Regions from separate parts of the Cryobacterium sp. N19 genome, predicted to be linked through region 1. Evidence: riboswitches for the same ligand, from Rfam matches in the RefSeq annotation. Region 1 holds a riboswitch; each other region holds the start of a gene.
The links. A riboswitch is a leader RNA that binds a small molecule or an ion and turns the genes downstream of it on or off. The one in region 1 is predicted to bind thiamine pyrophosphate.
Positions count from the first base shown of each region.

Region 2: it holds a riboswitch for thiamine pyrophosphate, as region 1 does, so the genes downstream of both, thiD (bifunctional hydroxymethylpyrimidine kinase/phosphomethylpyrimidine kinase) here and thiC (phosphomethylpyrimidine synthase ThiC) in region 1, are expected to answer to the same signal.
Region 3: it holds a riboswitch for thiamine pyrophosphate, as region 1 does, so the genes downstream of both, CXY78_RS05330 (3-oxoacyl-ACP reductase) here and thiC (phosphomethylpyrimidine synthase ThiC) in region 1, are expected to answer to the same signal.
Region 4: it holds a riboswitch for thiamine pyrophosphate, as region 1 does, so the genes downstream of both, CXY78_RS04130 (ECF transporter S component) here and thiC (phosphomethylpyrimidine synthase ThiC) in region 1, are expected to answer to the same signal.

Region 1 is NZ_PJJR01000052.1:129,181-134,903, reverse strand. Features, by position in the region: gene CXY78_RS14225 (BTAD domain-containing putative transcriptional regulator) at 1-508, opposite strand, end outside; gene CXY78_RS14220 (hypothetical protein) at 611-1,198, opposite strand; gene thiC (phosphomethylpyrimidine synthase ThiC) at 1,554-3,224, opposite strand; TPP riboswitch at 3,218-3,326, opposite strand; gene CXY78_RS14210 (LuxR C-terminal-related transcriptional regulator) at 3,406-4,233, opposite strand; gene hxlB (6-phospho-3-hexuloisomerase) at 4,347-4,934, shown strand; gene hxlA (3-hexulose-6-phosphate synthase) at 5,005-5,628, shown strand.
Region 2 is NZ_PJJR01000049.1:15,454-21,176, forward strand. Features, by position in the region: gene CXY78_RS07955 (DUF4395 domain-containing protein) at 1-479, opposite strand, end outside; gene CXY78_RS07960 (DUF2834 domain-containing protein) at 693-1,049, shown strand; gene CXY78_RS07965 (hypothetical protein) at 1,125-1,598, shown strand; gene CXY78_RS07970 (transcriptional regulator) at 1,588-1,914, shown strand; gene CXY78_RS07975 (histidine kinase) at 1,943-2,431, shown strand; partial or broken gene CXY78_RS21620 (ATP-binding cassette domain-containing protein) at 2,510-3,172, shown strand; gene CXY78_RS07985 (ABC transporter permease) at 3,255-3,644, shown strand; TPP riboswitch at 3,720-3,819, shown strand; gene thiD (bifunctional hydroxymethylpyrimidine kinase/phosphomethylpyrimidine kinase) at 3,811-4,686, shown strand; gene thiE (thiamine phosphate synthase) at 4,710-5,354, opposite strand; gene thiO (glycine oxidase ThiO) at 5,398-5,723, shown strand, end outside.
Region 3 is NZ_PJJR01000046.1:136,683-142,405, forward strand. Features, by position in the region: gene CXY78_RS05325 (bile acid:sodium symporter family protein) at 428-1,456, shown strand; gene CXY78_RS05330 (3-oxoacyl-ACP reductase) at 1,644-2,408, opposite strand; TPP riboswitch at 2,465-2,565, opposite strand; gene CXY78_RS21550 (hypothetical protein) at 2,863-3,096, opposite strand; gene CXY78_RS05335 (SDR family oxidoreductase) at 3,093-3,527, opposite strand; partial or broken gene CXY78_RS05340 (NAD-binding protein) at 3,613-3,900, opposite strand; partial or broken gene CXY78_RS22065 (hypothetical protein) at 3,894-3,962, opposite strand; gene CXY78_RS05345 (hypothetical protein) at 4,361-4,969, opposite strand; gene CXY78_RS05350 (RNA polymerase sigma factor) at 4,956-5,525, opposite strand.
Region 4 is NZ_PJJR01000045.1:32,712-38,434, forward strand. Features, by position in the region: gene CXY78_RS04110 (hypothetical protein) at 1-145, opposite strand, end outside; gene CXY78_RS04115 (AAA family ATPase) at 156-725, opposite strand; gene CXY78_RS04120 (energy-coupling factor transporter transmembrane protein EcfT) at 718-1,503, opposite strand; gene CXY78_RS04125 (ABC transporter ATP-binding protein) at 1,509-3,032, opposite strand; gene CXY78_RS04130 (ECF transporter S component) at 3,037-3,690, opposite strand; TPP riboswitch at 3,723-3,832, opposite strand; gene CXY78_RS04135 (hypothetical protein) at 3,876-4,142, shown strand; gene CXY78_RS04140 (hypothetical protein) at 4,220-4,546, opposite strand; gene dinB (DNA polymerase IV) at 4,572-5,723, opposite strand, start outside.

The DNA of each region.
Region 1 (5,723 bases):
CGCGGGCTTCCATTGCCCAGGCCGGCAGAAGTTCGTCGCCGAGCAGCGGTGCGGCGGCGAGGTCCAGAGCGCGCAGCAACAGGGGATACGCGAGGCCGGGAATGGTCTTCTGCGCTCGCTTCAGCAGCACGTCGAACTGGTCAAGGTCGACGTCGACGAGTTCACGGTCCAACACGTAGCCGCCGGTCGTGGTCTGCAGCGGGCCAAATTTTCCCGCGCCGGGCTGCAGATGGCGACGGAGAACGCTGACGTAACTTTCCAGGGTGGGCAGGGCCTCGACCGGAGCGCTCGCGCCCCAGAGCAATTCAATGAGGCGGTCTTTGGAGACCGGCAGTCCCAGGTGCACGAGCAGAATTTCGAGGATCTGGCGAGGCTTGGGCCCGCCCAGCTGATGGGCGTGCAGCACGGTCGATCCCCGTCGAACGCTGAGGTTTCCAAGTACGTGCACGCTCAAGTGGGCTATGGGTGTCGCGGTGGGCTGTTCTCGGGTGACGAATCCAGTTGTCATGCTGACCTCCACTGTTGGAATGCAACCATGCTGCCCGCTTGCCGATAGGCGGGGGTAGCCGCGTGTGGAGTAGACATTTACCCCCAATTTCGGGGGATATTCTCAGGGTGCGGTGTGGTGCCCCGTTCCGAGCGATAACCGCGCGCCCTGCGGGCCGTCCAGAACCAGGGCGATGGCCTGATTCGGGATCTCAAAGACCAGGGTTGCCAGAACGGATGTCCCGGCCGCCGCCTCCCGCTGGCTCAGGTCGACCCAGAGCGCGGTGGCATGGGATCCGACACCGGACAGGGAGTAGTCGGCGGCGTCGAAAGACAGACCGGCGGCATCCGCTGCGGTCAGTTCGAGCAGGATGCGCACGCGGTGAGCGCCGGGCTGCACAGCGCTGTCGAGCCGGTCGGCTGAGCCAGGCGGTACCCAGCCGTCGGATTCGAGCGGGATGACCGCGCTGATGCGGGCGAGCCCGCCGGGGACGGCGGTCGTGTCGCCAAACGCGGTGCTCGGCTTCGTGCCGGTGAGAAGCAGAGCACAGGCCAGCGCTGCCATCACGAGCCAGACGACGGCCAGCGGGATCAGAATCTTCCGGCGGCGCGGGGACAGGGCGCGGCGGGGCTGCGTCTGCCGAGTGGTTTCGGGATGCTTCGCGCCGTCGTCGAGGCGAACCAGACGCAGCGTCGCGTTTGTGGGAGTCATGGCGGAATCTTGGTGCCGGCACCATGGGAAAACCCTGCTGGGGTGATTGGGTCACCGCTTAGCTACTGATGGTTTCCGGGCCGGGAACGGGTTGGACGTTGCAGTGGGGGTTAGTGGTGCGGCGGCGGGGCGGAGGCGAGAATGGCGAGAACCATGAGACGGAGTGTACCCAGGTGCGCGCCAGACCTGACCGGGCCCGGTCCCGGAAACTGGGCCCATATTCTAGGCCGGGCCCGGGACTCACGGATTGGTGTCCATCGTCAAACTGTGCGTGCCGGCCGATCGCGCTGGCCCGCACGCACAATTCGGCCAGCGCGCCGGCGCGTGCCGCTGGCCGCGCCATCTGCTTCCGCGATCAGTGCTCGTCGGCTCCGAGTACGCGCAACGGTAGGTAGACCGAGCTACCCATCCTGGTGAACTCAGCCGATTTCTCCGCCATCCCGGCCTCGATCGCCTCGAGGCTGGTGAGGCCGTTCTCTGCGGCATACACCCGAACATCTGCTGAAATGCGCATGGAACAGAACTTGGGACCGCACATGCTGCAGAAATGGGCGGCTTTGGCCGGGCCGGCGGGCAGCGTCTCGTCGTGAAAGCTTTGCGCGGTGTCGGGGTCGAGCGAGAGCGCGAACTGGTCGGTCCAACGAAACTCGAAGCGGGCCCGGCTGAGGGCGTCGTCGCGTTCCTGCGCGCGCGGATGCTGCTTGGCCAGGTCGGCGGAGTGTGCGGCGATCTTGTAGGTGATCACTGCGGTCTTCACGTCGTCGCGGTTGGGCAGGCCGAGGTGTTCCTTGGGGGTGACGTAACAGAGCATGGCGGTGCCGGCCTGGGCGATGATGGCCGCGCCGATCGCGCTCGTGATGTGGTCGTAGGCCGGGGCGATGTCGGTGGCGAGCGGGCCGAGCGTGTAGAAGGGGGCCTCCTCACAGAGTTCCTCTTCGAGGCGCACATTTTCGACGATCTTGTGCATCGGAACGTGGCCCGGACCCTCGATCATCACCTGCACGCCATAAGATTTCGCGACCTTGGTGAGTTCGCCCAGGGTGCGAAGCTCGGCGAACTGGGCCTCGTCGTTGGCGTCGGCGATTGATCCGGGGCGCAGGCCATCGCCGAGCGAGAAGGTCACGTCGTAGCGGCGCAGAATCTCGCACAGCTCCACGAAGTGGGTGTAGAGAAAGCTCTCCTGATGGTGGGCGAGGCACCAGGCGGCCATGATCGAGCCGCCGCGGGAGACGATTCCGGTCACCCGGTTGGCGGTGAGCGGCACGTAGCGCAGCAGCACTCCGGCGTGCACGGTCATATAGTCCACGCCCTGCTCGCACTGCTCGATAATGGTGTCGCGGTAGATCTCCCAGGTGAGCAGGGCCGGGTCGCCGTTGACCTTTTCGACGGCCTGGTAGAGCGGAACGGTGCCTACCGGAATGGGCGAGTTGCGCATGATCCACTCGCGGGTGAGGTGGATGTCCTTGCCGGTGGAGAGGTCCATCAGGGTGTCGGCGCCCCAGCGGGCGGCCCAGACCATTTTTTCGACCTCTTCGGCGATCGACGAGGTCACGGCGGAGTTGCCGATGTTCGCGTTGATCTTCACGGTGAAGGCCTTGCCGATGATCATCGGCTCGCTCTCGGGGTGCATGCGGTTGGCCGGAATGACAGCGCGGCCGCGGGCCACCTCGTCGCGCACGAGCTCGACAGAGACGCCCTCGCGGGCGGCGATGTAGGCCATCTCCGGGGTGACGATGCCGGCCCGGGCCCAGACCAGCTGGGTCGCAGCGCCGTCGATGGGCAGCGGATGTTCCCACCCGGCCCGGGTCTTCGGCAGCCCCTTCTCGAGGTCGATCGTGGCCGTGTCATCGGTGTATAGGCCGGACGTGTCGTACAGGTCGAAGTGTTCGCCGTTGCTGAGGTTCACCCGGCGAACCGGAATTTCGAGCCCTGGCCAGGCCGGCACCGGTTCGTAGCGTTTGCTGCTGCCCTGGATCGGGCCGGTGGTGACGGTTTCAGACATGGAGATTTCGTCAATTGTGCGCATGTTCTCGAACTTCCTACGCCGGCATTACCCGGACAGGTTCAACGGTCGACGGCCCTGGCCGTCCTCTCAGCTCGCTGGTGCGCGCTCCCGTGGGTTGTGTGTCTTCTGACTCCTTCACCCTAGCGTGAGTCCTGTCCATGCTCGCGGCGGCCGGCGTGCTGGCGGCGCGCCGGGCATCCGTTCAGCGGGCGAGGGAGGCGAGTTCGGCGCGGGTCGAGGCGCCGACCTTGCGCAGCAGGTTGGCCACGTGAAACTTCACGGTGTTCTCGCTGATGGTCAGCGCCTCGGCAATCGCCTTGTTGCGCGCGCCCGACGCCACAAGCTCGAGCACGCCGCGCTCGCGCGGGCTGAGGCCCCAGGCTGCCGCCGCCGAAACGGATGCCGTGGGCGCGTCGAGCGGCAGCGACACCGCCATCTCCGACCCCCAGCCGGCGGTCGCCTCGACACCCAGCGTTCCGCTGAGCGCCACGACGCGGGCGGCCAGCTGGCGAACGCTCGGAACCTCGGCGTCGAGGTCGCCCGGCCCGTCGTCGCGAATGCGAATCAGCAGGTTGCTGCCGTCGCAGTCCCACTGAACGCGCACCCGCGCGACCCCGGTCTGCTCGACCAGGGCGAGCACGGCGCCGCGCACGATGGCCCTGGCCTCGTGGGCGACTTCGCCGGGCAGTGCGCGGCCGTTGACCGGCGGCTCGATGAACTGCACGTCGAGGTCGCCGAAGCGCACCAGCGGGCGCAGGTCATTTTTGAGACGTTCGAAGGCGCGGGCAACAGGTTCTTCGGTGAGGCTCCGGTCGAGGTCGCTCACCGCGCGCAGGGCGACCATCGCCGCGGCGGCGAGTTCGGTGGCCTTCTGGCGGGCAGCGGTGTCACTCGTGCTGCTCGAGCGCAGCACGGCGAGCAGGGATTCCAGCGTGGTCGCGTGCGTGTCGGTGAGGTCGGCGATGAGCTTGGAGCGTTCGGCGGCCATGCTGCGCGCGGTCTGCACGGGTGAATCGGCGAGGAAGGTCATGCGAATAGCCTATCCGAACCGTCCGTGGAGCCTGCCCGGAGCAATTCGTTTGGGTAGTAAAACCATTCGTTTGGCGGGCCGCACGCCCGCTCGAAGGAGTGGAGTATTGACCTATGACCGAAACGACAACCACCCCCACCACAGCGGATGCCCTCGGTCTCATTTTCGCCGAGAATGGCCGCGTCGTGGACGCGCTGCGGGCGGCATCCGCTTCTGTGGTGCTGGATGACGCGGCGAGCCTGCTCGCTGTGGCACCGCGGGTGTTCGTGCTGGGAGCCGGCCGTTCCGGGCTGGCGTTGAAGATGACCGCGATGCGGCTCATGCACCTGGGCCTTGACGTGCACGTGGTCGGCGAGGTAACCAGCCCGGCGATTGCGCAGGGCGACCTGCTGCTGGTGGCGAGTGGATCCGGAACGACGGGCGCCATCGTGCGCGCCGCCGAGACGGCTCACGGTGTGGGTGCGAACATTCTCGCGCTGACGACGGCGCCGGAGTCGCCGCTCGGGCACCTCGCCGCGGTGACCGTGGTCATCCCCGCGGCCGCCAAGCAGGACCACGCCGGGCAGGTGTCGGCGCAGTACTCGGGCGGGCTGTTCGAACAGTCCGTGCTGCTGGTGGGCGACGCCCTATTCCACACGCTCTGGCAGCGAAGCGGTGCGACGGCCGCCGAGCTCTGGCCGCGTCACGCCAACCTCGAGTAACAAACCGGATAGGGCCCAGGCCCCGTCCCGAAAACCACAGACCGCTTACCCCAACAGAAAGTAGAACCCCATGAAGCTTCAGGTAGCAATGGACGTACTGACCACCGACGCCGCGCTGGCGCTCGCCGCGCAGGTCGCCCCGCACGTCGACATCATCGAGCTCGGCACCCCGCTGATCAAGGCTGAGGGCCTGCGCGCCGTCACCGCGATCAAGGCCGCGCACCCCGACAAGATCGTCTTCGCCGACCTCAAGACGATGGATGCCGGCGAGCTCGAAGCCGACATCGCCTTCGCCGCCGGCGCTGACCTCGTGACGGTGCTCGGCACGGCCGGAGACAGCACCATCATCGGAGCCGTCGCCGCCGCGACCAAGCACGGTAAGGGCATCGTCGTCGACCTGATCGGCGTTGCCGACAAGGTCACCCGCGCCCGCGAGGTCACCGCGCTCGGTGCCCAGTTCGTCGAAATGCACGCCGGACTCGACGAGCAGGCCGAGCCCGGATTCTCGCTCGCGAAGCTGCTCAACCAGGGCGAAACCGCCAAGGTTCCGTTCTCGCTGGCCGGTGGCGTGAGCCTGGCGACCATCGCCTCGGTGCAGCGCGCCGGCGCATCCGTTGCCGTTGCCGGCGGAGCCATCTACGGCGCCGATGACCCGGCTGCCGCCGCTGCCGCCCTGCGCGCCGCGATCATCTAGATTCGCGTCTTCTCGGTGCCGTTCCGCTTCGCGCGGGGCGGCACTTTCGCGTTAACGTCCCGGTCGCATCAAGCGGATGCCCGCGCCACGCGCCG
Region 2 (5,723 bases), on a different contig from region 1:
CAGCCGACACAGATTCCGAAGGCTGTCTCGAGAAATAGGATGCTGAGGCAAATGCCGCAGAGCATGAGCGTAACGGTGCCGCTGACGCCGAAAAAGCCCATCACCATGCAGGAGGTGAAGGCCATGCCTAGCCCGAGCTGCCAGGCGAGTTTCTTCTGGTCGGCACCGACCCATTCCGGGCGCTGTCGGCGCACCACCAGCCCGCCCAGGAGCAGACTCGGTGTGTAACGTGCGCTGACGAATAGCCGCAGCATCATGTCCACCAGGAAGAGAAACGCGAACGCCCGCAGCGGTGCAAAGTTGCCGGTCAGGGCGTCCCGAAACGTCCTCCTAAGGAAGCTGCGCGGGCGGCTCGACGGCCGCACCCCGGGGCGTTTGGTCCTGTGATGATCGAAGCTCGACGACTGCACAAACTCGCGGACCGAATTCTGCGCGAGTGAATCGTTCGTCGATCGGGCAATGATTGTCAGCGCACGCAAGAGCGATGCCGCTCACAGGACTGACTCTTCGCGCGCTCAGCGCTGCGGCGCCCCTGGCGCGAAATCGCCGGTTCGCCGGCTCCAGGCTCGGGAATTGTTCGTGCCCCCGGAGTTAATGGACGCGTACATCGACACGAGCGTGCGAGTCTCTAGAGCGACACTGCTGGCTGCTGTCGGAGACAATATGCGATGACCGGCGAGCATAATGTCGGCATGACCAAACACTGGACCCCGCTCGCTTTCGTCTACCTGGCGCTGAGCCTCGCCGGGCTCGCCGGAACCTGGAGCTACAACGTGATCGCGATAATTCAGCTGCGCGACTTCGTCGGCGACTGGGTGAACAGTGGGCCGGCGGTGTCGTCACTCACGGTCGACCTGCTCATCGCCGCGGTGGCTGGCAGCATCCTGATCATCGTTGAGGCGCGACGCCTCGGCATGAAGCGGGGCTGGCTCTACGTCGTTCTCTCGGGTCTAACGGCCTTCGCCTTCACCTTTCCGCTGTTCCTCGCGATGCGCGAGCGCACCCTGGCGGCGGCGCGTACGCCAGCGGCGCGACCGCCCTTGACCTGACCGCTCAAGCCCTGGCCGGTACAGCGCGCAGCCCGATTCTTGCTTAACGACACGGCAAGTGATTGACTTACCGACATGGAATCTGAAAGTGCAACCACGGCGGTGGCGGCGTCGGCGCGCGCCGCGCTCGCCGGCATCGCGACGGACCGGCGGCGGCTCGGACGATGGCTCAAATCGCAGACCTGGTGGACCGCTCCGGCGCAGGCCCTTGCCATCGCAGCCCTGATCGCGTCGCCGGCTGCGGGTGTCGCCTTCGGAATGATGATGGTGTCGGCCGGTGCTTGCCTCACACTTTTCGGCATTGATCATCTCGTGCGTAAGCAGATGCGCCTGGTGAAGATTCCCGGCCCGGCCGGCCCACTGAGCCTGATGATTCTCATTGTGCTGAGCGTCGTCATGCTCGGAGCATTCGTGCTCTCGATCGTGTTCGAGGTCACTGACCAGCGCGCCTGGATTGTCCTGACCACTGCGGTCGTCTTCGTCGTAGCCCTCGTCAGCTCAGCACTCTATGACCTCGCGAACGCCCGGGAACTGCTCCGTGGCTGCTGACCCCCGATTCGACGACGCAATCCACGCGCCAACCCGTCTGCGGTTGTGCGCGCTTCTTCGGGCGACCGGCGCCGCGGAATTCACCACCATCGCCGCCACATTGGAACTGACCGAGGCGACGCTCTCGAAGACCATCCGCAACCTGATCGAGCTCGACTACGTAGTGACCGTGAAACAAGCCTCGCCAGCACGAGCGGATGCCCGCCGCACCACCAGCGTGGCCCTCACCCGGCGCGGCAGCGCGGCCATCGACGGCCATCTGGCGGCGCTCCGCGAGCTGTCGGCCGAAGCCCCGACTAGCATGACATTATTATGACTAACCGCCGTGGTATCACCATGGTGATATGGAACTCGGACAGTACGTCAACGACCTGCAGCACCAGCTAGCGGATGCCGCCGACAACGGCAGCGCAGACACGCGCGCTGCGACCGAGCGACTTGCTGCCGGGCTCGATGCGGCAACGCGGCTCGTGCTGCTCGACGTGCTGTCGGCGGCGGCCGCCGAGATCACCCGTGACCTCGCCCCCGGACCGGTCGACCTGCGGCTGCGCGGGCGCGAGATCGAATTCGTGGTGACCCAGTCGAGTATCGAGGTAGACGGCGACGAGCGACCCGCGGCATCCGTCGATCTTGACGACACGAGCACCTCGCGCACGACGCTGCGCCTGCCCGACGCCCTCAAAGCGCGGGTGGACGACGCGGCCGCCGCCGACGGACTGTCGGTCAACACTTGGCTGGTGCGTGCGGTCGCCGCCGCCGTGCAACCCCGGCAACGCCGCTCCGCGCAGCGCACGCTGCGCGCCGGCGACAATTTCGCGAGCTGGGCGCGCTAAGGCGCCCACCCGCAGCAACAGCCGGCCCCGCGAACCCGCAGGGCCACACCGACACGCCTCCAGAAAGGCAGCTTCAGCATGCCCACCTACGACACACCGACCCCGATCGACCTGGCCATCAACCTGCCCGTCGGCGCTATCGAGATCTTCGCGAGCGACCACGGTCAGATCCGGGTCGGAACGGTCTCCGGCCACGCCGTACTCAAGGCGTCCCACGGCAGCGTGCAGATCGACGAGGTCGGCGGTGACCTCGACGCGAAACTGTCCTACGGCGATCTGGAAATCACGCGAGCGCAGGCATCCGTTTCGGCCAAAACCGCGTACGGAAGCATCCAGCTCCGCGAGGTTTCACGCGGTTCCGTGCAGGTCGAGAGCGGATTCGGCCAGGTCACCATCGGCGTCAAGCCGGGCGTGCCGGCCTGGCTCGACCTGTCGTCCAAAGACGGTCACGTGCGCAATGAGCTCGACGACGTCGACCTCGCAGTGAGCGCGGGCACCGTGACCGCCCTGCTCGGCCCGAACGGCGCCGGCAAGACGACGGCCGTGCACATCCTCAGCACGCTGCTGCGGCCAGACGGTGGCATGGCGTTCGTGAACGGATGCGACGTTGTGCGCGACCAGGACGGCGTGCGCGCCGTGATTGGCCGCACCGGCCAGTTTTCGGCGGTCGACAAGCTCCTGAACGGCGAGGAAAACCTCTTGTTGATGGCGCGCCTTCGCCACCTCGGAGCGAAGCAGTCGAAGACCCGAGTGGCCGAACTGCTCGAGCAATTCGACCTCGTCGACGCCGCCCGCAAGCCGCACCCTCGTTCTGGTCGTCGGCGTGGCCATCGGCTTTCGCCCCACCGCGACACCGCTCGAGTGGATGGCCGTCGCCGGCGTGATCGCGCTCGTCGCCTACGCGATCAGCTGGCTGGGCGTGGCCATGGGCATCCAGGCGAAGAGCGTCGAGACGGCGAGCAATATGCCCCTCGTTCTCACCGTGCTGCCGCTCTTCGGCAGCGGCTTCGTGCCGACCGACTCGATGCCGGTGTGGCTGCAGTGGTTCGCGCAGTACCAGCCCTTCACTCCGTTCATCGAGACAATTCGCGGGCTGCTGCTCGGCACCCCACTCGGCTGGAACCCCGTGTTCGCCATCGGGTGGTGCGTCGTGATCGTGGCCGCCAGTTACGGCTGGTCACGGGCGCTCTACGAGCGCAAATCGGTGCACTAGATCCGTGTTATCAGGGCAGGCGGTTGCGGCCGCCCGCCCCCTTGTGTACTGACGGCCGGCGCGCGTATAGGCTGGAGTCTTGACACGGGGTGCCGCACATACTGTGCGTGCTGAGATCAATACCCGTTGAACCTGTCTAGTTAGTACTAGCGAAGGAATGTCACGGATGATCGATCGTACCCGGCTTGCCCTGCGGCAGATTCCCCGAGTCCTCAGTATCGCGGGTACCGATCCGACCGGCGGTGCCGGCATCCAGGCCGACCTCAAGAGCATCGCGGCCAACGGCGGCTACGGAATGGCTGTGGTGAGTGCGCTGGTGGCGCAGAATACGCGCGGCGTGCGTTCGGTTCACATCCCGCCGATCGATTTTCTGCGCGAGCAATTGAACGCCGTGAGTGACGATGTAACCATCGACGCCGTGAAGATCGGCATGCTTGCGCAGCTCGATGTGATCACCGAGGTGCGCGACTGGCTCTTCCGGTGCCGTCCGCCGCTGGTCGTACTCGACCCGGTGATGGTGGCAACGAGCGGCGACCGCCTGCTCGACCCGGCAGCCGAGCAGGCGCTGCGCGACCTGATTTGCCACGTTGACCTGGTCACGCCCAACGTTCCCGAGCTGGCCGTTCTGCTCGCTGAGCCGCCGGCCGCCAACTGGGCGGAGGCCCTCGCGCAGGGCAAACGATTGTCGGACAGCACGGGTGCTACCGTACTGGTCAAGGGCGGCCATCTCAACGAAACGAGCTGCCCAGATGCCCTAGTCAACACCCACGGGCTGCTTGCCCAGTGCGTGGTCGAGGTCGCCCTGCCGCGCATCCGCACCACAAACACCCACGGCACCGGATGCTCACTCTCCTCGGCGATGGCCACGGTGCAGGCCAGAACCGGTAACTGGGCGAAGTCCCTGGCCGAAGTGAAAGACTGGCTCCACGACGCCCTGGCCCACGCCGACGAGCTCGAGGTCGGGCAGGGAAACGGGCCGATCCACCACTTTCATCGACTTTTCGACCGTGCGAATTCTGCCCTGATTGCGGGCATGAGATGAACGGGGCGACGACGTGGGCGCGACTAGCCGAGCGGCGGGAGGCTGGCGAGAAGCCGCTCGGCGGCATCCGTCGGGTCATCGGCGTCGGTGATCGCGCGCACCACGACCACCCGGGTGGCGCCGGCTTCGACCACCTGGTCGATGGTACCGAGGTCGATCCCGCCGATCGCAAACCACGGGCGAAGGCTGCCAGCGGATGCGCTCTGCTCGGCCGCATAGCGCAGCAGACCGGTTCCGACCGCTGCCCGACCGGGTTTGGTGGGCGTGGCCCAGACCGGGCCGACGCAAAAATAATCCAGACTGTCAGCGACGAGAGCGGCATCCACTTGTCCGGTGGTATGGGTCGACAAGCCGATGCGGGCCGCGTCGCCGAGCAGCGTACGGGCGGCGGGCAGCGGCAGGTCCGTCTGGCCGACATGAAAAACCGGCGCTCCAGCGAGAACGGCGATATCCGCGCGGTCGTTGACCGCCCAGAGCCGGGCGTGTCGGTCGGCGACCGAACGCAGAATCTCAAGATAGTCGAGCTCCTCGGCGGCATCGATGGTCTTGTCCCGCAGTTGGATGATGTCGACCCCGCCGGCGAACGCGGCCGTCACGAAGTCGGCGAAATCGCCGCGCTCCGTACGGGCATCGGTGCAGAGATACAGCCGGGCGGTGATCGGGTCCATGCGACCAACCCTAAAGGGCTTCAGCCCGGCCTCGGTGCAGACCATGAGTGAGCGGCGCGCACAGCGTACGGTCGACGTAGCCGTCATCGGCGGCGGCGTGATCGGGCTCGGCATCGCCTGGGCTGTAGCGCAGTCCGGCCGCACGGTGGCCGTCATTGACCCGGATCCGGCCGGTGGTGCCACTTTTGCTGCGGCCGGAATGCTCGCCGCGGTCAGCGAACTGCACTACCAGGAGGAGGCGTTGCTCGAGCTCATGCTTGCCTCCTCGAACCTGTATCCCGGCTTCATCGACTCGCTCGCGCCCGACAGCTACCTGACCGGTTACCAGCGTACGAGAACCCTGAATGTGGGCGCAGACGCGGCCGACCG
Region 3 (5,723 bases), on a different contig from region 1:
AAGGCGGGCTGAACGCGCCGCCCAAGCAGCCCTGAATGGCTTTCCCGCTCGCGATGACTCCCGGCACCGTCCCTACGTGCGTGCCACGACCGACGACGTCTGGATCAACCTCGACCCGGTTGTCTCGATCGAGGAAACGCCTTCGCTGACGCTGTGCGAGAGGGAATCGCGCCGGAAGAGAACTATCCCTGTGTGGAGCTCACCACCTCGAACGGGAGCACACACCTAATCTCGCTCGGCGTGTACCCGAACCAGGCCGGCGGCTCTGCAAGGGGTTCAGATGCCAGCTTTGAGAAGTGAGGTTGCGCAGGCGGCATGTTTGTCGTATTGAAACCGGTCAGAATCGTGGGCAAACTGTTCGCGCTTCCTGTTCACAATCGCACCTGCCGGCCATGAGGTTTCTGCCCATTGTGGGTATGGTTTCATCATGGACCGCATCAGAACTGTCAGCGCATTCGTCGGGCGTTGGTTCGCCGTTATTGTTTTGGCTGCGGGAGCGTTGGCGCTTGCTGTCCCCGACGCATTTTCCGGCCTGACCGTGGCGATCCCATGGCTACTTGCCGTGATCATGCTGGGAATGGGTATGACGCTGCGCCCGGTTGACTTCGCGATTATTGCCAGGCGGCCGTGGGCGCTTCTGCTGGGCGTTGCGGCCCAGTTCTTTGTGATGCCGTTGCTCGGCTTCGGGATTGCCGTCGCGCTGGGGCTTTCGCCCATGCTGACGGCTGGCATGATTTTGGTCGGTTCTGTGCCCGGAGGTACAGCGTCCAACGTGATGGTCTACCTCTCTAAGGGCGATACCGCGTTGTCTGTGGCGATGACGTCCGTTTCGACTTTGCTGGCCCCCGTGCTGACGCCGCTGCTCGTGCTGGTACTCGTGGGAGAGTCCCTGCCCGTCAATGCTGGCGCTTTGTTCGTGTCGATTGTGCAGATCGTGCTGGTTCCGGTAGTGCTCGGGCTCGTGCTGCGCATGATCGTGCCGCGCCTGGTAGAGCGTTTTCTCGATGTTTTGCCGCTGCTGTCGGTAGCCGGCATCACCGTCGTGGTTGCGGCCGTCATCGCCGCCAGTGCCTCCACGCTGTTGTCGATTGGCGTGCTCGTGGTCGTCGCCGTGATCCTGCACAACTCCCTCGGACTGACGCTTGGGTACTACATTGGGCGTCTGTTCGGGCTTCCGGTCGCCAGTCGCCGAGCTCTCAGCTTCGAGGTGGGCATGCAGAACTCCGGCCTGGCTGCCGCCCTAGCCGTGGCGCATTTCAACCCGGTAGCCGCGCTGCCAGCGGCAATTTTCTCGGTCTGGCATAACGTATCGGGTTCGGTGCTCGCCAGCTACTGGGCGCGCAAGGATCTACCGTCCGATGAGATTTCCGAATCCTTGCCGGTTACCGCCCGCGCGTCAGGATCCACGGTCAACCTCGCAGACTTCCGGCCGTCGCCGCCCCGGTCTCAGCATTAGCAAGTCGGTCACTCCCCCGCGGCTTTAGTACCTGCCGGACGAGGACCTACGCCGCGAACGGGGCCGGGCAGCTCCCAATTGCTCGATGGGCGACTGCGGCCGCCGCCAGGCGGCGCCGTGGTGGCCGCAACCCATAAGGAACGCATTGAAGTGGAGCTGGTGTGGGGCTGACCTGGCCGGCGCTGCCCTAGTTCATTACCAGGCCGCCGTCGACGACCAGGTTCTGCCCGGTGACCGACCGCGCCCAGGGGGAGGCAAAAAAGAGTACCGCATCCGCAAATTCGGCCGGGGTTGTCACTCTGCGTAGCGGGGTGGAGGCGGCGATGAAGTCGAACACGTCCTCGGGGGTAGCCGCGCTGGCATCCGTGGTGCGCAGCAGCCCGCCGGAGACCATGTTTACGGCGATGTTGTGCGGGCCGAGGTCTGAGGCGAGGGTGCGGGTCAGGGAGAGCAGGGCGGCCTTGGCGGCCGTGTAGTCGTGGTAGGGCACCACCGGGTTCTGAAACAGGTTGGTACCGATGTTGATGATGCGGCCAAACCCGACCTCGCGCATGCCTGCCAGCGCCTGCTGGGTTGTGTTCAGGGCACCGCGGACGCTGCCCGAGAATTGCGCCTGGAATTCGTCCCAGCTGATGTCGGCAGCGCCGGAGCGGGCGTCGCCGTTGAAGCTGAAATCGACCAACGCGTTATTGACCACCGTTGTCACGCTGGAGCCGAAATGTGCCTGCGCCTGCGTGAGCATTGCCGCGACCTGGGCCGGGTCGGTGACGTCGGCCTGTACGGCAAGAGCGTGTTCAGGCCCATAGCCGGAAGCCAAGGTTTCCGCCGCTGCGGCGCTGTTGCGATAGTTGATGACCACCCGGGCGCCCAGAGCCGCGAAAGCGTGCACGATGCTTTTACCCAGGCCGCGTGCGCCGCCAGTGACCAGGACAATCTGTTCTGCTATTTGCATGATTTTCTTCACCTTGGGTAAGGCGAAAGGACGAGATCCGGCACCAAAGCAGTGCACGTAATTCTCCGTGACATCCCTTCGCTAGTTCGAACTAGATCAGGTTCAACGGGTGTCATCTCAGCCGACCGTCATGCAGTCGGCACCCCGTGTCGCTGACAACGAGTATACGCAACCGCCTGGTACCGGAAAATTCGCGTCCTGAACTCATAACCAACCGGGCTGGTCGACTGTGTCGTCGCGGAGCTCAGCATCAACTCCGCGTTTGACGGTCTGGCCCGGCAGCGTACCCTGTACGCCACCGACGTCTTGTGCGGTGACCCCGATCGTGGTGGCAGGATCGCCTGGAACGGCACCGGTGAGGTCGCCTGCAATCTGATTCTGCGACCGCCCGAACCGATCGACGTATCGGCTACCTGTGCCGGCTCTGGCGGGTCCTGACAGTGAACGACGCTTTCTAGTCAGCGCTGATCTGGTGGCGGAAGCGATCGCGACGGCTGTGGAGGTTCCAGAGGTGCTCAGCGAGCGCTGACGGGTCCTTCTCGGGATCGCCGGCGATGATGCGGCCGCCGATGATGAGCTGGGAGACCTGGATCCCTTCTTCTCCGAGGGCCTCGTTGAGCAGCTGTGCGTAGGCGGCCTGTCCAGCGAATGCGATTGACGTGCCGGTGACATTGCGGCCCGGGGTCACGGCGGATCCGCCGTTGACGAAGAGGATGGTGCCGCGGTTAGCGCCGAGGAAACGCATGCCGGGGAGGACCTGGTGCACGGCGGCGACGGGTCCGTAGATGAGAACTCGATCGGGCCCACGAGGTCGGCAGGAGTGGTCTCCAGAACCGGGCGCATGAAGTCCTTCTGCGGCAACGGGCTGTATTGCAGTACCTCGATCGGGCCGAGCGTCTCTGCGACCTGTTCGAGAGTGCGGGTGATGGAGGCCGGATCGCGCACGTCGGCGACGAAGCCGTGAGCTGAGATGCCCTCGGCCAGCAGTTCGGCGGCGAGGGCATCTACGCGTCCCTGGTGGCGGGCGATGAGCGCGACGGTGAAGCCTTCGACCCCGAATCGCCGCGCGACGGCGGCCCCGAGTCCTGAGCCAGCTCCGATGATTGCGATAGTAGTCATAGCTGGTACAAGGGCCATGCTGTCCGAGAATTTCCGATACCCGCGATGTGAGCTCCCGTGAGTGACGAGCCGTGGATTGGTAAGTCGCTCCGCTGCGTCCGGGCTTGGCCTGGCTGGTGGGTACCGGGCCGGGAACGGGGCAGTTGGTGGTCAGCACCCAGCATTGACCGGATGCCGTGGACGCGACATCGAAGAGCGCCTGGTGGGTGAGGCCCAGTTTTTCACCGAGCACGAATGCTTCGCTGACGGCGATCATTGAGATTCCGAGGATCATGTTGTTGCAGATCTTTGCGGCTTGTCCGGCGCTCGGGTCGCCGCAGTGCACGATGCGCGCCCCCATCGTGGCAAGAATTGGTTCGGCGATCGCGAAGTCCGCCGCCGACGCCAGGCCGCGCGTCGAAGCAGTCCTCTCGCCGCTTGCAGCTCGGTCTCCATGTCGGCGAGGGTGAACAGCAGGGACTGTTGTTCGACGAGGAGCTAACCTTCATCGGGCACATAAAGACAGGATCGACAATCAGGTCCATGTAGTGCCAGAACTCGCGATGGTCGGCGTAAAACGATGTCGGGTGGGTAGACCGCGCTTACTGGTGCAGAGGAAGCCTGAACCCGAAAAATTATGTGCTAGGTGATTCTCGCTGTGGCGGCCGACGCTCGCGACAACAAGTTATGGCCATCGTTGCGGTTCAGGATCAAGCAAACGCCCATCATGTACCCACCTGAATCGACCCGGAGCGATTTCTCGTTCAACCGGATGCTGTGTGAGCCTCTCCCCACCGTCTGACGCCGATGGGACGATTCCACGCAGCGTTCCCGACCGCTCTCGCGGGCCCGGATCAGCCCGGGAACGCTGCGTCGTAGACCGCGCGAAGCTCGGCACTGTCGGCCCCGGTCACGCCGCATCCCGTGATCGTTCCATCGATTGCGCCGACGAGGTAGCTCTGGCCGACCTCGAAGGGCACGCCTGAGAAGTCGGAGGTCATCGTGTCGATCTGCGCCACCTCCACGCGGTCGGCGACCTCGCCGACAAAGCGCTCCGTGACCTCCAGCACAACGGTGTTGCCCTGGATCTGCAGCACCGTCGCGGCGAACGCCTGCTCCTGCGCCGCGACGGTCGCCGGCTCGAGCACGAGGCAGCTGCCACTCGCGAGGCCTCCGCCCATGGAAGGCTGCAGCGACTCGACAGTGGGTTCCGGACCATCGAGAACGAGGGGCGCGACGATTGCAGCGGCGATGGCGAGGCCCGCGGCGACGCCGGCCATCGGCATCCACCGCCGGAACGCGCGTCGCGGCGTCTCGGGCGTGGCGGTCGTGGTGGGTGAGGATTGGTCGGTCATGATCTGCTCCATTCTGTGGTCGAGCCACGTCGGCGAGGCAGGGGGCAGCGCGCGGGCCGGATCGGCGGCGCGCAGCTGATCGCGCAGCGCACGGTCATCGTCGTGCATCTTCGCTCCCTTCGTCGTAAGTTATATGTCCGGTCGAGTGGCCGGATTTCAGTAGCTCCTGCTTGAGGCGCGCCTTCGCACGGTGCAGCCGGATCGCCGCTGCGTTCGCGCTGACGCCGAGCACAACGGCAATCTGCGGGCTCGTCAACTCGTCCCACGCCCACAGCCGCAGGATCTCGGCATCGTCTCGACGCAAGCCGGCGAGGGCTGCGGTCACGCGGGCCGCCACGGCGGTGCCTTCATCGACGGTGGATGCTGCGGGGTTCTCGTCCGCAACGGCCGGCGGCGGGTCGATGGCGATGATGCGGCCGATGAGACGCGTGCGACGACGCTCGGCGCGTTGGGCGTTGCTGAGGCACTGTCGAGCGACGACGATCGCCCACGGGAGGGCATCGTCGGGAACCTCGTCGAGGCGGCGCCAGCACACGAGTAGGGTGTCGCCGATCACGTCGTCGGCCGTTGCGGCGTCGATGCGGCGGTGCAGGTAGTGGCGCACAGGGTCGCCGACGAGCGCGACGAGGTTGCGCATCCGTTTTTCGCGCTCGGTGTCGGTCACAACTCTCATATTGAGGCATGTCCGGCAGGGGCGCGAGGATTTCATGCGAGGACGGACGTGGTCGACTCGCTGGATGGCAGTTTGGTCGCAGCGAACCTCATCTATTTCCGCAGCTGTGTAGTTCGAAAGTGATGCGAATCACTTTGGCACTACAGGTCTCGATTCGCATGAAATCGACCTTGTCCTTCGCTCAGCAAA
Region 4 (5,723 bases), on a different contig from region 1:
ACTCGAGGCCGCCGACGGCGGCAACCATGCTGATGCGGGGCGCGTGTTTTCCCCGCACGAGCGCGCGGGAATCGATCTGACCCTCAAGCGGGCCGTCGATGAACTCGGCGATGTACAGGGTCGGGGTGTCACTGTCTGGGCTCATGGAAGCCAATCTAGTCCCGTGTGGCCTGCAGGCGAACCGTTGCCCGAATCTCGGGCGTTTCCCGCGAGAGGTAGCTGGCCCATTCCTGCTGCCACTGGTCCCAGTGGCTTCGAAAGGCTTCGCCGTCGCGACCCAGCGCGCGCCGTTTGCGCAGCTCGTCGTCCGCCGCAAGCCAGACACGCACGTCGCTGAGCGCTTCGTGCCGGGCGGCGAGGGTTCCGCAGCCCTCCACGATCAGCGGTCGGGCGGCGTCAAGCGGATGCCACTCCGCCGGCTCGTTCACGGCCCAGTCGTAACGCTGCCAGGCCGCGGGGCTTCCGCTGTATCGGGGTAGGAGAATGCACCGGTGCAGGTGCTCGACCGCCGCGTCGAGGCCGTCCCAGCCTGGGTAGATGTCGTCCATCCGCACCAGCTGCGGCGTGTTCGCGCCCGGCCAGTGGGCCACGAGGGCCTCGGCGAGGGTGCTCTTGCCGGCGCCGCTCGGCCCGTCGAGGAGCACGACCGGGTTCGGTCCGGCCGCGGCCAGGGCTCGCAGCAGCGGTGCCAGCAACGAGTTGATATTGGGGCTGGCTTCAGGCAAGAATAAAGCTCCAGGTCTCTGCCCACACCGCGACGCCGATGGCGATGCCGGCGATGGCAAATCCAATGGCGACGAGAGCGGCATCCGCTGCCCGAACGCGCGATGGCCTCGCCCACGTACGGGGCTCGTCGCTGCCGAAGCCGCGGGCTTCCATGGCCGTGGCGAGCTTACTGCCGCGTCGCACCGAGATGACGAGCAGGGAGAAGGCCGGGCCGAAGAACCGGCGGGCGGCGCCGCGCAGACCGCCGCCATCGCCGACCCCGCGGGCTCGCCGGGCAAGTCCGAGCGAATGCCAGTCGTCGATGAACATGCCCACGAGTCGCAGCCCGGCCAGTCCGCCGAGTACGAACCGAGCTGGCAGGCGCAGTACCTGGGCCAGGCCGTCGGCGAGATCGGTCGGGTCGGTCGTGGCAAGCAGAACGATGCCGGGCAGGCCGATCGCGAGCACTCTCAGCCCGATGGCCAGACCCAGCTGGGCGGAGCCCTCGGTCACCGAGATGAAGCCGAACTGCCAGAGCAGCGCGCCGGAGTCTTCACCGTAAAGAATCGTCGTGATCGATGCCATGGGCGCTGCGATCCAGACCGGCGCCGTGCGCAGCCAGAAATGGCGGGCGCTCAGGCCGCACCAGGCGAGTAGCACGGCCTCGAGCAGCAGGGCCACGCCCGCCGACACCCAGTCGATCGACAGCAGCAGCGCACAGCTCACGATGAGGGCAACGGCGAGCTTGGCCACCGGGTTGAGGCGGGCAACCACGCTGGGGCGGATGCTGGGGGTCATCAGGCTCACGGCTTGGCCACCCCCAGAGTGATCGGCGTGCCGAGTCGATACTCCTCATCTGCGAGAGCGCTGACGAACTGGGCGTCGTGGGTGACCGCAACGATTGCGGTGCCTTCGTCGAGCAGCTCGGCGAGCAGGCCCACGAGTTCCTGCCAGGTGCGGGAATCCTGCCCGAACGTCGGCTCATCGAGCACGAGCAGGCGAGGGCGGGTGGCGAGAACGGTGGCGACGGACATCCGTCTCTTTTCGCCGCCGGACAGGGTGAACGGGTTGGCGTCGGTGAGGTAGTCGAGCCGCAGCCGGTGCATGAGCTCGTCGACGCGGCTGGTCTGCTCAGCCGGGCTCAGTCCGAGGGCGTGCGGGCCGATAGTCAGGTCGCCGCGCACCGTGGCGGCCAGAAACTGGTGCTCGGGGTCTTGGAAGACGGCACCGATGCGGGTGAGCAGCTGCCGGGAGCGCCACCGGTGCGGCTCAGCCGGGATGCCAGCCGCCAGGCTGTCGCTCGCGCGCAGCGTTCCGCCGGCCGGTTTCAACAGACCGGCCAGGGTCAGGGCGAGGGTGGACTTGCCGGCGCCGTTCGGCCCTGTCACGACGGTGGCCCTGCCGGCGTCGACGGAGAGGGTGATTCCGTCAGCGACAACGGATGCCGCGCGTCGGCCAAACGGAACACGCCCGACCGCGAGTCCCTCGGCCCGCAACAGGCTCTGAGGATTGCTGATCGGGTGCCGCACCGGAAACCGGGGTGGCAGGGCTGGCACCCAGACGCCGGCCTGAGCCAGCCGCTCGCCCTGGATGGCGAGAATCTCGCGCGTCGGCCCGTCGGCCAGCGCACCGCCGGTCGGGTCGAGCACGATGACGCGGTCGACGACGTCCTGCCAGACCTCAACGCGGTGTTCGATGACGACGAGGGTGGCCCCGGAATGGTCGAGAGAGCGCACGACGGCGTCACGCACCTCGATGACCCCGACCGGGTCGAGGTTCGCGGTCGGTTCGTCGAGCAGCAGTAGTCCGGGCTGCATGGCCAGCACACCGGCCAGGGCCAGGCGCTGTTTCTGGCCGCCACTCAGGCTCGACGTGGGATGGTCGAGCGGCAGGTTCAGACCGACCTCGGCAAGGGCACGCCGCACGCGCGGCCAGATCTCTGCCCGCGGAACAGCCAGGTTCTCGCAGCCGAACGCCACGTCGTCGCCGACCCGGGCGAGTACCACCTGGGAGTCCGGGTCCTGCAGCACGAGTCCGACCCGACCCCGCGCCGCGGCCGCGCGCCTGCCGTCAATGAGCAGACTGCCCGTCTCGTCGCCGTCCTCGGCGTCGCCGAGCACTCCGGCCAACGCGTGCACCAGGGTGCTCTTGCCGGCGCCGCTGGCCCCGAGCAGCAAGACCCGTTCGCCGGGCTCGATCCGCAGGTCGAGCCTCGACACCGCTTGGTTGTGGCGTCCGGCATGGCGCCAGCCCCAGCCTCGGGCTTCGATCTGCACGGGCCGAATCTGCGGGCCGCGAGCGGACGCGTGCGACGAAGGGGCTGGCATCCGCTTAACTGATCGCGGCGGGTGCGCGCGAACCTTCCCGGCCGGCGGCGAATCGGTTGAGCGCGCCGGTGCGGGCCAGGCCGCGCACGGCGAGCCAGGACAGCAGCCCGGCGAGCACAGTGCCCGATACGACGGCGGATACGAAGTAGACGGCCTTGAAACCGATATCCAGTGCCGCATAGCTGACGGTCGTGTCGAGCAGCCCAACGGCCACGCCGGCGCCGGCGCCGGCGAGGAGGGCGACGCCGAGACGCCAGTTGGCGTACAAGAACAGGGCCAGCACGATCTCCGCGCCGAGGCCCTCGACGATGCCCCAGATGAGCGTGGAGAAGCCCCACTGGGTGCCGATCAGCATCGACACGACGGCCGCGATGACCTCGGTGTAGAGGGCCGCACCGGGCTTGCGAATGATGAGGCCGCCGAGCACTCCGGCAAACAACCAGCCGCCGGCCAACAGGCCTTCGAGGCCGGGCGTGAACGTGAGGATCGCGCTGAGCGGCGACCAGGCGAGGCCCCAGGCCCAGAAGATGACGCCGCTCGCCACGCCAATGACGCTCGCGACGACGATGTCGACGACGCGCCAGCGAAAGTTGCGCGGCTTTTTCGCCGTCGATGCGTCGCGGCTGGACTGATTGAATGATGTCGTTGTAGCGTGCACTGTTCGTGCCCTTTCCGTAGGTGAATACAGGGCACGGGATCGAGAAGCCTCCCTGCGCTGGCATGATCCAGATCAGGTTCGACGGTCGAAGCTTGGTCAGCTTCCTCTCAGCCCGGTGTACCGGACTCCCGTGATCGTGTTCAATTCTAGTGCCCCGCTTAGACTTGTGGCATGGGGATCACGAGATGAGCATCGGCATTCTGCTCGTTCTGGCAGGGCTATACCTCGTATTGATGCGCCGCTTCATTCTGCGCCGCCGTCGTATCGCTGCGGGCCTACCGGTGAGCGGCCCGTGGCACTTTCCGGCTTGGCTGCGGCGTCGGCTGCCACGCTGGCTGCGCCGTCGGTTCACGCAGGGCGGGTTCGCGGGTCGGTTCGCGCGTCGGCCGCGCTGGCCGCGCCGCATCCGCTCTGCGCGCAAGCCGCGCGGCACTCGCCCGGGCCCACCTTAGGACCACGGGCCCAGTCTATAAACTGGGCCCGTGGACGGGGCCCGGGCCCCGTCCACGGGCAGCATCAGCAGGGGCGGCTACTTCTTCAGGGCACGGATCACCCGGGCCAGGGCGCGGCCGGCCACGAGCAGGAACGGCGCGCCGACGGCGAGCAGCGCGATGACATTCGGCTCGAACCGGGCGGTACCACCCGACTTCACGTAGGCGCCGATCGGCAGCGACACTCCGCCCCCGCCTCCGCCGGATCCGGCACCGCCCTCACCGGCGTCGCCGCCGCCGAAGCCGTAATAGGTGAGCGCAACGGGTACGAGGGTGACGCCGTCGATTTGCACGGGGTCACCGTACGCCGATTTCACACCGGCGGAACGGAACGTTTCTGCGAGTTTTTCCGGGAGGCTGGTCATTCCAACAGGGTAGTCGACTCGTGCCTTATGGGCGAGGTTTGAAGAACGAGGCCGGACGCACGATTCCCGCCCCGAATCGCTCGGTCACGGAGTCGACCGCCAGCTCGGCGCCCCGCCAATCCTCGTCGGGATCCCACAGCCCCACCGATCCCGACGCCGTACCCAGCTGCTCGGCCCGCACCCCGATCAGGCGCACGCGGATGCCCGCCGCGGCCAGTAGGTCGAACGCGGCCACGGCCTCCTCGTAGATGCGCCGCCCGACATTGCTGGGCTCGGCGAGGGTGCGCGAACGGGTGACCGTGCTGAAATCGGTGTAGCGCAGCTTGAGTGACACGCGCCTGGCAACCAGATCGCCCCTCCGCAGCCGTGCCGCAACGAGGTCACACTGCCGCAGCAACTCGCTGCGCAGTCGGTCAATGTCGGTCACGTCGTGCTCAAACGTGACCTCGTGGCCGACGCTCTTCTCCTCCCGCTCGAGCGTCACCGAACGCGGGTCACGCCCCCAGGACAGCTCGAACAGCTTGTGACCGGATGCCTCCCCGAGCGTCCTTTTCAGCACGTCCAGCGGCGCGTGCGCGATGTCGCCGATGAGTTTCAGGCCGAGGCGGGTCAGGGTCTGCTCGGTGGCCGCCCCTACGCCCCACAGGGCCGTCACGGGCAGCGGATGCAGGAACTCGATCGTTTCGTCGGCCGGAACGACGAGCAGCCCGTTGGGTTTGGACAGGCCGGAGGCAAGCTTGGCGACAAACTTGGTCGACGCCGCGCCCACCGAGCAGACCAGCCCGGTCTCGGCGAGCACCCGCGCGCGGATGAGTTCGCCGATCACGGCCGGGGAGCCGAACAGATTGGTTGCGCCGGCCACGTCGAGGAAGGCTTCGTCGATGCCGAGCCGTTCCACGAGCGGGGTGACGTCGTCGAAAATGCTCATCACCCGGGTGGAATAGTCCCGGTAGAGGCCCATGTGCGGCTCGAGCACGATCGCGTTCGGGCACTGCCGCAGGGCGAGTGCCATCGGCATCGCTGAGTTCACGCCGTAGCGCCGCGCAATATAGTTGGCCGCCGTGACGACCGACCGACCCCCGCGGTGGCCCACGATCACCGGCAGGCGTACGTATTCGGGGTGCGACAGCAGCTCGACCGACACGAAGAACGCATCGAGGTCAACGTGCAGCACCGT